DNA from 3 places in the Streptomyces sp. NPDC058008 genome. Region 1 is predicted to be linked to each of the others. Evidence: riboswitches for the same ligand, from Rfam matches in the RefSeq annotation. Region 1 holds a riboswitch; each other region holds the start of a gene.
What was found. Region 1 has a riboswitch for cyclic di-AMP ahead of ACFVS9_RS19575 (NlpC/P60 family protein). Riboswitches for the same ligand answer to the same signal wherever they lie in the genome.
Positions count from the first base shown of each region.

Region 2: linked by a shared signal. The riboswitch ahead of ACFVS9_RS03535 (M23 family metallopeptidase) and the one ahead of ACFVS9_RS19575 (NlpC/P60 family protein) in region 1 are both predicted to bind cyclic di-AMP.
Region 3: linked by a shared signal. The riboswitch ahead of ACFVS9_RS14935 (transglycosylase SLT domain-containing protein) and the one ahead of ACFVS9_RS19575 (NlpC/P60 family protein) in region 1 are both predicted to bind cyclic di-AMP.

Region 1 covers NZ_JBHVQX010000018.1:29,743-33,607, reverse strand. The annotation lists gene ACFVS9_RS19575 (NlpC/P60 family protein) at 1-979, opposite strand, end outside; cyclic di-AMP (ydaO/yuaA leader) riboswitch at 978-1,137, opposite strand; gene pcrA (DNA helicase PcrA) at 1,395-3,833, shown strand.
Region 2 covers NZ_JBHVQX010000002.1:388,062-391,926, forward strand. The annotation lists partial or broken gene ACFVS9_RS03525 (TipAS antibiotic-recognition domain-containing protein) at 69-790, shown strand; gene ACFVS9_RS03530 (PP2C family protein-serine/threonine phosphatase) at 901-2,085, shown strand; cyclic di-AMP (ydaO/yuaA leader) riboswitch at 2,319-2,471, shown strand; gene ACFVS9_RS03535 (M23 family metallopeptidase) at 2,483-3,523, shown strand.
Region 3 covers NZ_JBHVQX010000012.1:192,113-195,977, reverse strand. The annotation lists gene ACFVS9_RS14950 (cytochrome P450) at 7-1,230, shown strand; gene ACFVS9_RS14945 (ferredoxin) at 1,283-1,474, shown strand; gene ACFVS9_RS14940 (hypothetical protein) at 2,089-2,319, opposite strand; cyclic di-AMP (ydaO/yuaA leader) riboswitch at 2,677-2,862, shown strand; gene ACFVS9_RS14935 (transglycosylase SLT domain-containing protein) at 2,867-3,733, shown strand.

The sequences.
Region 1 (3,865 bases):
TGCCGACCTCGACCTGGTCCCACGTGGTGCGGGGGAGGCTGACGCCCGCCGCCTTCCAGGCGGCCTGGGTGAGCCCGGAGCAGTCGTACGAGGACGGGCCCGTCGCCCCCCACACGTAGGGCTTGCCGATCTGGGCCCGTGCGAAGGCCAGGACCTTCTCGGCCTTCGTGGCGTAGCCGCTGCCGGAGTCCGTGCCGGTCCCGGCTCCGGTCCCCGTGCCGGTCCCCGGCTTCGCGGCCTCCTCCTTGGCGCCCTGCCCGGCCTTCTTCTTCGCGGCGGCCTGCTGCCTGGCCAGCTCCTCCGCCTTGCGCCGGGCCTCCGCCTCCTTCTTGCGCTCCAGCTCCGCGAGCCGCGCCTTCTCCTCGGCGGTCAGCTCCGACAGCAGCGAGCGCGCCTCGGTGAGCTTCGTCTGCACCTGCTGCTTGCTGGTGCGCAGGGAAGCCTGCGACTTCGTGAGCGTCTCCAGGCTCTTCGTCGCCTCGACGCGCTTGGCCGCCGCCTCCTTCTGCTGCGTACGGAAGTCGGCGACCGCCTTCTGCTGCTGGCTGGTCATCCGGGCCATCAGCTGGTCCTGGTCGAAGTACGACTGCGGGTCGTCCGCGAGGAAGAACGTCGCCGTCGGGGCGATCGAGCCGGTGCGGTACTGCGCGGCCGCGTAGCCGCCCAGCTCCCTGCGGGTCTCGTTGAGCTTGTCGGCCCGCTTCGCCGCCGCCTCCAGCAGCGCGTCGACCTTGGAACGCTGCTCGGCCGACGCGGTCTTCGCCTGGTTGTACTCCTGTGTCGCCACCCCGGCCTGCCGGTACAGGGAGTCGACCCGCTTCTGCACTTCCTCGATGCCGGGCTTGGGCTCGGCCGGTGCCGCCGTCGCGCTCTGCGTGGAGAGCAGGGTGACGGAGGCCAGCGCCGCGGTCGTGAGACCGATGGCGGGGGTGGTGCGCACCCGGGTGCGCGGCTTGCGATGCGATGCCAAGGCCGGCATCTCCTTCCGTGGACCGCCTACCGGGTTAGCTGTCGGGTTCGGGCGGAACGGAAGGCTGCCCTACGGTCCGGTGGGGAAGGACCGATTCACCCCGGTGCTGCGTGTGGGTCCCCGGTTCCGGCCCCGACGAGGGGGTGCGGATTCGGCGGGGGTGCCCGTGCGGCGCGGTTCGCCTCAAAGGGGTACGGGGCACCCGTCCGAGCACGCTAACCAACCCGTGGTGCCCCTGTGAAGGTTGATGTTCGATATGCCCGATACATTTTCGTGACCTTTCCCCCGTGGTCGTCCCCGTGGCCGGAAGACGCCCCGGAATTTCACGTTCCGTGTGCGGTCGGTCTCGATACGCGCACGGTCCGGGGTACTTGTCGCCGATGCGGCCCGGGCTGTCGGTGCGTCCGCCTAGACTCGTGAGGCGATGAGCAGCCTCTTTGACGACAGTTTCCTGACCGGCCTCCAGCAAGCGGAGGACGGCCCCCCGCCGCCCCCCGAGGAGCACGCGCCCGAAGCGGTGCCGGAGGGCCTCTTCGAGGACGTCTTCGACGCGCCTCCGCCGCCGCGCGACGCCCACTACCGCGACGGCGCCCCGCGCCCCGTCATCGACGCCGCCGCGCTGCTCGACGGGCTGAACACCGAACAGCGCGCCGCCGTCGTGCACGCCGGATCGCCGCTGCTCATCGTCGCCGGGGCCGGCTCGGGCAAGACCCGGGTGCTCACCCACCGCATCGCCCACCTCCTGGCCGAGCGCGGGGTGCACCCGGGGCAGATCCTCGCGATCACCTTCACCAACAAGGCCGCCGGCGAGATGAAGGAGCGCGTCGAGGACCTCGTCGGCCCGCGCGCCAACGCCATGTGGGTCATGACCTTCCACAGCGCCTGTGTGCGGATCCTGCGCCGCGAGTCGAAGCGCCTCGGCTTCACCTCGTCGTTCTCGATCTACGACGCCGCCGACTCCAAGCGGCTGATGGCGCTGGTCTGCCGCGACCTGGACCTCGACCCGAAGCGCTACCCGCCGAAGTCGTTCACGGCCAAGGTCTCGAACCTGAAGAACGAGCTGATCGACGAGGAGACCTTCGCCGGCCAGGCCGCCGACGGCTTCGAGAAGACGCTGGCGCAGGCGTACGCGCTCTACCAGGCCCGGCTCCGCGAGGCCAACGCCCTGGACTTCGACGACATCATCATGACGGCGGTGCACCTGCTCCAGGCGTTCCCCGACGTCGCCGAGCACTACCGCCGCCGCTTCCGGCACGTCCTGGTCGACGAGTACCAGGACACCAACCACGCCCAGTACACCCTGGTGCGTGAGCTGGTGGGCCCGTCCGGTGAGGCCGACGCCCCGGGCGAGCTGTGCGTCGTCGGTGACGCGGACCAGTCGATCTACGCCTTCCGCGGCGCGACCATCCGCAACATCCTCCAGTTCGAGGAGGACTATCCGGACGCGACCACGATCATGCTGGAGCAGAACTACCGCTCCACCCAGACGATCCTCTCCGCGGCCAACGCCGTCATCGAGCGCAACGAGAGCCGCCGCCCCAAGAACCTCTGGACGAACGCCGGCGCCGGCACCCGGATCGCGGGCTACGTCGCCGACACCGAGCACGACGAGGCGCAGTTCGTGGCCGACGAGATCGACCGGCTGACCGACGCGGGGGACGCGAAGGCGGGCGACGTCGCCGTCTTCTACCGCACGAACGCCCAGTCCCGTGTCTTCGAGGAGATCTTCATCCGCGTCGGGCTGCCCTACAAGGTCGTCGGCGGAGTGCGCTTCTACGAGCGCAAGGAGGTCCGGGACATCCTGGCCTACCTCCGGGTGCTCTCCAACCCCGAGGACACCGTGCCGCTGCGCCGCGTCCTCAACGTGCCCAAGCGCGGCATCGGCGACCGGGCCGAGGCGATGATCGACGCCCTCTCGATGCGCGAGAAGATCTCCTTCCCGCAGGCCCTGCGCCGCGTCGACGAGGCGTACGGCATGGCGGCCCGCTCGGCCAACGCCGTGAAGCGCTTCAACGCGCTGATGGAGGAGCTCCGCACGATCGTGGAGTCCGGCGCGGGGCCGGCCGTCGTGCTGGAGGCCGTCATGGAGCGGACCGGCTACCTCGCGGAGCTCCAGGCGTCCACCGACCCGCAGGACGAGACCCGGATCGAGAACCTCCAGGAGCTCGCCGCCGTCGCCCTCGAATTCGAGCAGGAGCGTGCGGAGGAGGAAGGTTCGGGGACGCTCGCCGAGTTCCTGGAGAAGGTCGCGCTCGTCGCGGACTCCGACCAGATCCCCGACGAGGACGAGGACGGCTCCGGCGTCATCACCCTGATGACCCTGCACACGGCCAAGGGCCTCGAATTCCCCGTGGTCTTCCTGACGGGCATGGAGGACGGCGTCTTCCCGCACATGCGCGCCCTGGGCCAGGTGAAGGAGCTGGAGGAGGAGCGCCGGCTCGCCTACGTGGGCATCACGCGCGCCCGCGAGCGCCTGTACCTGACGCGTGCGGCGATGCGGAGTGCCTGGGGGCAGCCCTCGTACAACCCGCCGTCGCGGTTCCTGGAGGAGATCCCGGACCAGCACCTGGAGTGGAAGCGCAAGGGGCCGATGGCGGCCTCGGCGGGGCCGACGTCCGGCATCACGTCGTCCCTGTCCTCGTCGCGGGCGAAGTCGGGGCCCTCGGGGTTCGCCACCCGGCGCACCTCGGAGAAGCCGGTCGTCGCGCTGGCGGTCGGGGACCGGGTCACGCACGACCAGTTCGGTCTGGGCACGGTGACGGCGGTCGAGGGGTTCGGCGACCAGGCCAAGGCGACGGTCGACTTCGGCGACGAGAGGCCGAAGAAGCTGCTGCTGCGGTACGCGCCGGTCGAGAAGCTCTGACGTCCGGGCCGGCCGGTGACCTCCGGCCGGCC
Region 2 (3,865 bases), on a different contig from region 1:
TGTGCCGTCCTCCGGTCGCCGGTGGCGGGCTTGACCTTGACGCCGCGTAAAGGTCCAGCGTCTTCGGCATGGAGTGGTCCGTCCAGGAGATCCTCGGGCGGGCCGGCACCACGAGCCGCACGCTCCGGCACTGCGGAGGCGTCGGTCTCCTCGCGCGGAGCCGCACGGGCGCCAACGGCCACCGCTATGACGACCAGGAGGCCCTGGTCCGGCTCCAGCGCATCCCGCTGCCCGCGATCAGGGACGTACGGGAGGGCCGGCGGGGCACCGCCGCGGCGCTCCGGTCCCATCTGCGCCTGCTGGAGCAGGAGCGGGAGCGGGAGCGCATCGGGCGGCAGATCGCCTCGGTGCGGACCGCTCTCCGCCGGACGGAGGAAGGGGAGGAACTCATGATCGAAGAAGTGTTCGACTGATTCGACCATGCGGAGTACGAGCAGGAGGTCACCGAGCGCTGGGGGCGGGAGGCGTACGAGCGGGGTGACCGGTGGTGGCGTGGCCTGACGAGGCCGGGCGGGCCCGCTTCCAGGGCGTGCGCGAGGCCGTCGCCCGGGACCACGGGCGGGCCGGGGCGGCCGGCCTGGAGCCCGGCGGCGAGGAGGCCCAGGACATCGCGCGGCGCCACTGCGACTGGCTGTCGGCGACCACCGGGATCACCCGCGCGTACGTGACCGGACTCGGGGAGACGTATGCCGCCGACGCCCGCATCGGGAGGAACTACGATCGCCACGGAGACGGGACCGCCGTCTTCGTACGGGACGCGCTGACGACCTACGCGCGGCGCCGTCTCTCCGGCCGACCCCCGGAGGGCAGGGCCGGCGGGCTCCCCCCTTTGGCCGATGACGAGTCGCCGCTCGGCGCGGCTCCGGCCAGCCTGGGTGGGGCGCGGTACCGTCCGCAGCCGTGGGTGGACCGGGCAGGAGCGCACAGGTGCGGAAGCGGCACGGACGGCGAGGCGGAGTCGCCGGGAACTCCCGTTCCCGGCGATTCGTGCGCGCGCTGCCCGCCCTGCTGATCTGTATCGGGGTGGTCCTCGACTTCGGTACGCCGACGGCGGTCACCGCCGTACCGCTCTTCGCCGCCGCCCCGCTGATCGCCGCCCCGTTCTTCTCCCTGGCCAGCACCATGCGGGTCGCGGGGGCCGCGATCCTCGTGGTGCTCGTCATCCGCTTCTCCCAGGGTGTGCTGGGCGAGGTCGCGCCGATCACGGATCTGCTGACGCTGGTCACCGTCGCCGTGCTCTCCCTCGTCATCAACCGCGTCGTGCGCCGGGGCAACGAGCAGCTGGCCTCGGCCAGGTTCATCGCGGAGACCGCCATGCGCGCCGTGCTGCCGACGCCCGACGACCGGATCGGCGGCATGCTGGTCGCGGCGCGGTACGAGGCGGCGCAGGCGGACGAGTTCGTCGGCGGAGACCTGTTCGCCGTCGCGGACACCCCGTACGGGGTGCGCCTGGTCGTCGGGGACGTACGGGGCAAGGGGCTGGACGCCGTGGCGGCGGTGGCCGTCGTGATCGGGGCATTCCGGGAGGCGGCCGAGCAGGAGAGGTCGCTGGAGGGGGTGGTCCAGCGGCTGGAGCGGGCACTGGCACGGGAGGGCACGCGCCGGGGCGGGCTCGACTCCATGGAGGGGTTCGTCACCGTGGTGGTGGCGGAGATCCCGGTCGGCGCCGACACCCTGCGGGTCATCAACCGCGGCCACCCCGAGCCGATCGTGCTGTACCCGGACGGGGATCTCGACGTGCTGGCGCCGACCACCCCCGCCCTGCCCCTCGGGATGGGGCTGGGCGCGTGGCCGGACCGGTCGGACGAGTGGACGCTGCCGGCCGGGGCGATGTTCCTGGCGTTCACCGACGGCCTCTCCGAGGCGCGGGACGCGCAGGGCGTCTTCTACGACCCCGCGGCCCGGCTGCGCGGCCGGCTCTTCCCTGGGCCCGAGGAACTGCTGTCCGCCCTCACCGACGACGTACGGCTGCACACCCGCGGACGGTCGACGGACGACATGGCCCTCCTCGCGGTCGCCCGCCCCGCGCGGGGTCAGCGGGGGCGGCGGACGACGGTGAAGATCGTGCGACGGGACAGTGAATGACCGGTCGCGACGGTCGGTAGTCGAAGGACCCCGCTCCGCATAACATTTGACGCACCGTCAGAAACTGCTGGCCGGATGAAGGGCTCTCAAGTCGCCCGTTTGAGACCGTTTGACCCCTGAAAGTCCAGGCCGAAGCCGTGAACGATCTATCGGAACGGCTTGGAATCGGGCCCGGGTGTCTATTAACGTTCGATAACGCAGCGCGGTTGTACCTGCCGTCGCAAGAGGCGGCACCGTGCGCAGCGCCGAATTCCGCAAGGGAACCGGGGAACCACCTACATGGGGTGAATCGGACACCTGTGTCTCGTGAGAGACGAAGGGGCCCGTAGGAGACCTTCCTGCTCCGAACCCGTCAGCTAACCCGGTAGGCGAGAAGGAAGGAAAGGAGTGCGCCCACGTGGCGTCCAACCAGCCTGCCCCCGGGGCCCCGTCACCCTTCAGGTCCGACAGCTTCGGTGATGAGGACAGGACGTGGGAGGAATGGAACCCCACCGAGGAGTCCGTCCGTCCCGTCCGCGGCCGGCATCGCGTGGCCAAGCAGCGCGGCCTCGCCCGTAGCTCCACCGTCCTCGGCGTCGGCGTCATCGCGGCCGTCGGAGCGGGCGGCATGGCCACCGCGCAGAGCAAGCCGCCGGTCTCCATATCCCTTCCCGATTCCATCGCGGACAGTCTTCCCGATGCCAAGTCCCTGCCCGGCGTAGGCGCGTTCATGTCCGGCGGCTCCGACTCGGGCCACGAGACGGTCGCCGCGTCCTCCCCGCTCACCACCGCCGGTATCACCGCCGCCGAGGCCGAGCAGGGCGCCACCGACGCGGGCGAGGCGCTGCGCGCCCGCATCCTCCAGCAGGCCGAGCAGCAGCAGGCCGGGGCCGACGCCGACGCCCGGGCCGCCGAGGAGCAGGCGGCCGTCGAGGCTGCCGCGGCCCAGGCGGCGAAGAAGCAGAGCGCCGCCGAGGCCGAGGCCGCGGCGGAGAAGAAGGCGGCCGAAGAGGCGGCCGCGAAGAAGGCCGAGGCCGAGCGGCTGGCCAAGCTCGCCGCCAGTTACGCCGTCCCGACCTCCTCGTACTACATCAGCTCGACGTTCGGTCAGTCCGGTTCGATGTGGTCCTCCGGCTATCACACCGGGCTGGACTTCGCGGCCCCGACCGGCACCCCGGTCAAGGCCGTCCACAGCGGCACGATCAAGTCGGCCGGCTACTCCGGTTCCTACGGCTACCGCACGGTCCTGGTGCTCGATGACGGCACCGAGATCTGGTACTGCCACCAGTCCTCGATGGACGTGACGGCGGGACAGAAGGTCAGCACCGGCGACACCATCGGCCGCGTCGGCGCGACCGGCAACGTGACCGGCGCCCACCTGCACCTGGAGGTCCACACCGCGGACGGCTCGGGCATCGACCCGATGAGCTGGCTCCGCGGCAAGGGCCTCACCATCTGAGCCCGCGGGTCCTTCCGTGACGGGCCGGGCCCGGCCGGGGAGACCTGACCGTGGCCGGCCCGCGCGGGCCGGCCACGCCCGCGCAGGCCGGGCGCACCGGTAAGCGCTCGGGATGCGGGAGTCCGGTCCCGGTGGATCCGTGCGCGAGTCCCGGCCCGATCCGTACGAAGGACCCTTGGCGCCCGCGGTCGGCGCACCAGAACCCCGGCGGCCCTGACGCACGACCCCCCGACGTCAGGGCCGTCGGTTCTCTCCGTGGTCAAGAGCGCTCCACCGGGGCGAACGGTCCGGCCGGGCGGTCGTGCGCGGGGCAGGGGCCGGGCGGAGGCGTCCGGCCGGACC
Region 3 (3,865 bases), on a different contig from region 1:
GAAGCGATGACCAGCACGGTAGGTACGGAAGGTCCGCAGAGCACGTCGGCCCCGGAATTCCCGATGTCCCGGGCGGCGGGCTGCCCCTTCGATCCGCCACCCGCACTGAAGGCCGAGCAGGAACAGGGCCCGCTCAGGAAGGTCCGGCTGTGGGACGGCTCCACCCCCTGGCTGGTGACCCGCTACGCCGATCAGCGCACCCTCCTCGCCGACCCGAGGGTCAGTGCCGACATCACCCGCCCCGGGTACCCCAGCCCCGCCCCGCTGCGGGGCTCGACCTTCAGCTTCATCCTCATGGACGACCCCGAGCACGCGCGGCAGCGGCGGATGGTGACCGCCCCCTTCACGATCAAACGGATCGAGGCGCTGCGGCCGGCCGTCCAGAAGATCGTGGACGGACTGATCGACGAGATGCTGTCCGGGCCTCCGCGGACCGATCTCGTCCAGACGTTCGCGCTGCCCGTCCCGTCGCTCGTCATCTGCGCACTGCTCGGAGTGCCCTACAGCGACCACGACTTCTTCCAGGAGAACAGCAGGGCCCTCATCAGCCGCACCCTGCCCCCCGAGCAACGGAACGCGGCCCACGACAAGCTGATCGGCTATCTGGACGAGCTGATGGGCCACAAGATCGCCCGGCCCGCAGACGACCTGCTGTCAGGACTCGGCACCCGGGTCGAGGCGGGCGAGCTGTCCCGCCGGGAAGCGGCCGAGATGGGCGTGCTCCTGCTGCTCGCCGGACACGAGACCACGGCGAACATGATCGCTCTGGGCACCCTCGCCCTCCTCCAGAACCCCGACCAGCTCGCCCTGCTCCGCGACACCGAGGACCCGAAAACGGTCGCCGGCGCGGTGGAGGAACTGCTGCGCTACCTCAACATCACGCACACCGGCCGCCGCCGTGTGGCACGGGAGGACATCGAGATCGCGGGCGAGGTCATCCGGGCCGGCGAGGGCATCATCGTGCCCAACGACATCGGCAACCGCGACCCCGAGGTCTTCGCCGACCCGGACCGGCTCGACCTCCGGCGTGACGCACGGCGCCACGTCGCCTTCGGCTTCGGCGTGCACCAGTGCCTGGGGCAGCCGCTGGCCCGCATGGAACTACAGGTCGTCTACAGCACGCTCTACCGGCGCATCCCCACCCTCCGGCTGGACGCGCCCCTGGAGGAGCTGTCGTTCAAGCACGACGTGTCCGTCTACGGCGTGCACGCCCTTCCGGTGGCCTGGTGACCCCTCGTCCCCTCATCCGCCCCGCAGTGACACCGACCACGAAGGAGTGCTCATGAAGGTGATCCTCGACCAGGACAAGTGCGTGGCGTCCGGGCAGTGCGTGATCGCCGCCGACGACGTCTTCGACCAGGACGACGACGGCATCGCCGTACTGCTCGACGCCGAGCCGGACCAGGCCCGGGCGGACGACGTCCAGCAGGCCGCTGCCGTCTGTCCGGCACTCGCCATCCGTATCCAGGGCTGACGCACGGGTCGGGCGGGGGCCGCGAGCCGCGCCGGTCCACGCCCGACCGCACCTCCTACGGGACGGGGCGGTGCCGGCCCGTGGTGGCGCGGACCGTCCGGCCCCCGCCTCAGGCGGGTGATCAGGTCCCGAGCCCGGGTACGGCACGGTCTGCGGCATCCGGGCGAAGGGGTCTGCGCAGGAGCCCGGAAGTGCCTCACGGCAGGGGATGCGGTCACGGAGGACCGGCCGCGACCCTCTCGCCGTGGGGCACTTCTCGCATGTCCGGGACGGGTGCTGTGCCGCTGAGGCCCCGGGGCTGGCCGTAGCGGAGCCGCGCCCGCTCGTGGCGGCCCACGCGCCCCGCCCCGCCCCGTGCACGGCGTGATCCGGGCCCTGCCCCTTCCTCGGGGGTCGAGGGCAGGACGGTACGACCGAGGCCGGTGTACGGACACCTCTCGCGCGGCACGGACACCGAGGCGGGCCCCCCTTCCCGGGCTCGCCCCGCCCTCAGCCGTCGCCCCGCCCTGCCCCCAGCCGTCGTCCTGCCCCCGCCGTCGCCCCGCAGCAGGACGGCGCACCTCACGTGCTCAAGGGCCTATGGCCTGGGGCGCCTCCCGGCCCGTCCGGCCGTCTCAGTGCGGCTTCCAGCTGAGCTTGCCGCCGCCCACCCACCGGACCGAGGCCGGGTCGTCGAGGTCATGGACGATGATCCCCACCGTCGCGGCGGCGATCAGCACGTCCGTCATCGCGGTCGCGTTCCCGATGACCTCGCCGTCGATCTCCACGGTGCGGAAGGGCGGGTCCCCGGGCTGCACGGGCAGCACGGTGATCCGTGGGGCCGGGTGGTGCGGGCTCTCAGTCATGGGCGGATCGGTTCCACGTGGGCCCTCCGGGTATGCCTGAGCACCCACCACATGGCCCTTATGCCCGTTTTAGGGCGCTTTTGGAATTTAATCCCGTAATCCATAAAAGGCCATTTCGTGTGACCTGAGCCCCTTCGCGCTGGAGCAAATCGCCCGAATCGGACTCCGTGACCAGGGTCACCTTATGTGGACCGGACGCCCGGATGCGGAGGCCGGTTCCCTTCTGCGCCAAGAGGGGCGAGCGGCGCGGTGTGGGGTGGATTACATGAATTCCCGTGAATTGATCTTGCGAATGAATTGTGATCACCGAAGCAGGCTTGTTCCTTTCCCTATTTCTCGCCTACGGTCACCATCACTCCGGGCGGAACGCCGAATCCTGCCGCCGCCCGGTTACCCGACCACTTCTCGTACGGCAGGAGCGGGGGACCCAGGTAAGTGCCGATCCGGTATCCGGAGCGGCTCGGGGTGAAGTCGCATTCGTATGCGGCCGGGCATCTCCAGCTCGAACCCGACAGCTCACTTCGCAGGCGACGGAGAGGAATTCAGCATGCCCGAAAACGGTAAGCACCGTAGCTTCAGGACCCGTTCGCTGACCCGCGGCATCATCGCCGTGAGCACCGGCGGAGCCGCTCTGGCCCTCCCCGTGATCGGCGCGACGAGCGCCTTCGCGGCCCCGGCCCAGCCGGTCGCCGTCGAAAAGGCGGCGACGTCTACTGCCGTGACCGGCAAGGGAATTGCCGCGCAGAAGTCCGAGTCCGCGACCTATTCCGTGATCTTGGGTGACACCCTCGCCAAGATCGCACGCGAGCATTCCGTCAGCGGTGGCTGGAAGGCTCTGTACGAGGACAACCAGAAGGCTGTCGGCGGAAATCCGGACCTGATTCACCCGGGCCTGAAGCTGACCATCGGCGCCAAGGCCGAGAACAAGTCCGCGGACAAGGCCGGGAAGGCCGAATCCAAGGCCTCCGCCTCGTCCGACCGCGCCGAGGGAAGCGCCGACCGCGCCGACCGTTCGGAGCGGGCCGGAACCTCCATAGCCGAGGACGCCGTCCCCGCTGCCCAGGCCGTTCCGGCCGCCGAGCCGGTCACCTACACGAACGACCTCGACGGCTGGATCAAGGAGTCGCTCGCCGTCATGGCCGAGCACGGCATCCCCGGCACCTACGAGGGCATCCACCGCAACATCATCCGCGAGTCCTCGGGCAACCCCCAGGCCATCAACAACTGGGACTCCAACGCCGCCGCGGGCATCCCGTCCAAGGGCCTGCTCCAGGTGATCGACCCGACCTTCCAGGCCTACCACGTGCCCGGTACGTCCATGGACAGCTACGACCCGGTCGCGAACATCACCGCCGCGTGCAACTACGCCGCGGACAAGTACGGCTCGATCGACAACGTCTTCTCGGCCTACTGAGTCCTCCCCGAGGCCGGACCGCCGACGCACGCGCGTGTGACGGCGGACGGGTGACGGAGTGACAGGACCGGCGGGTGGTGGGGGGGGGGGGGGGGCCCCCCCCCCCCCCCCGGGGGCCGGGCCCGCGCCGGG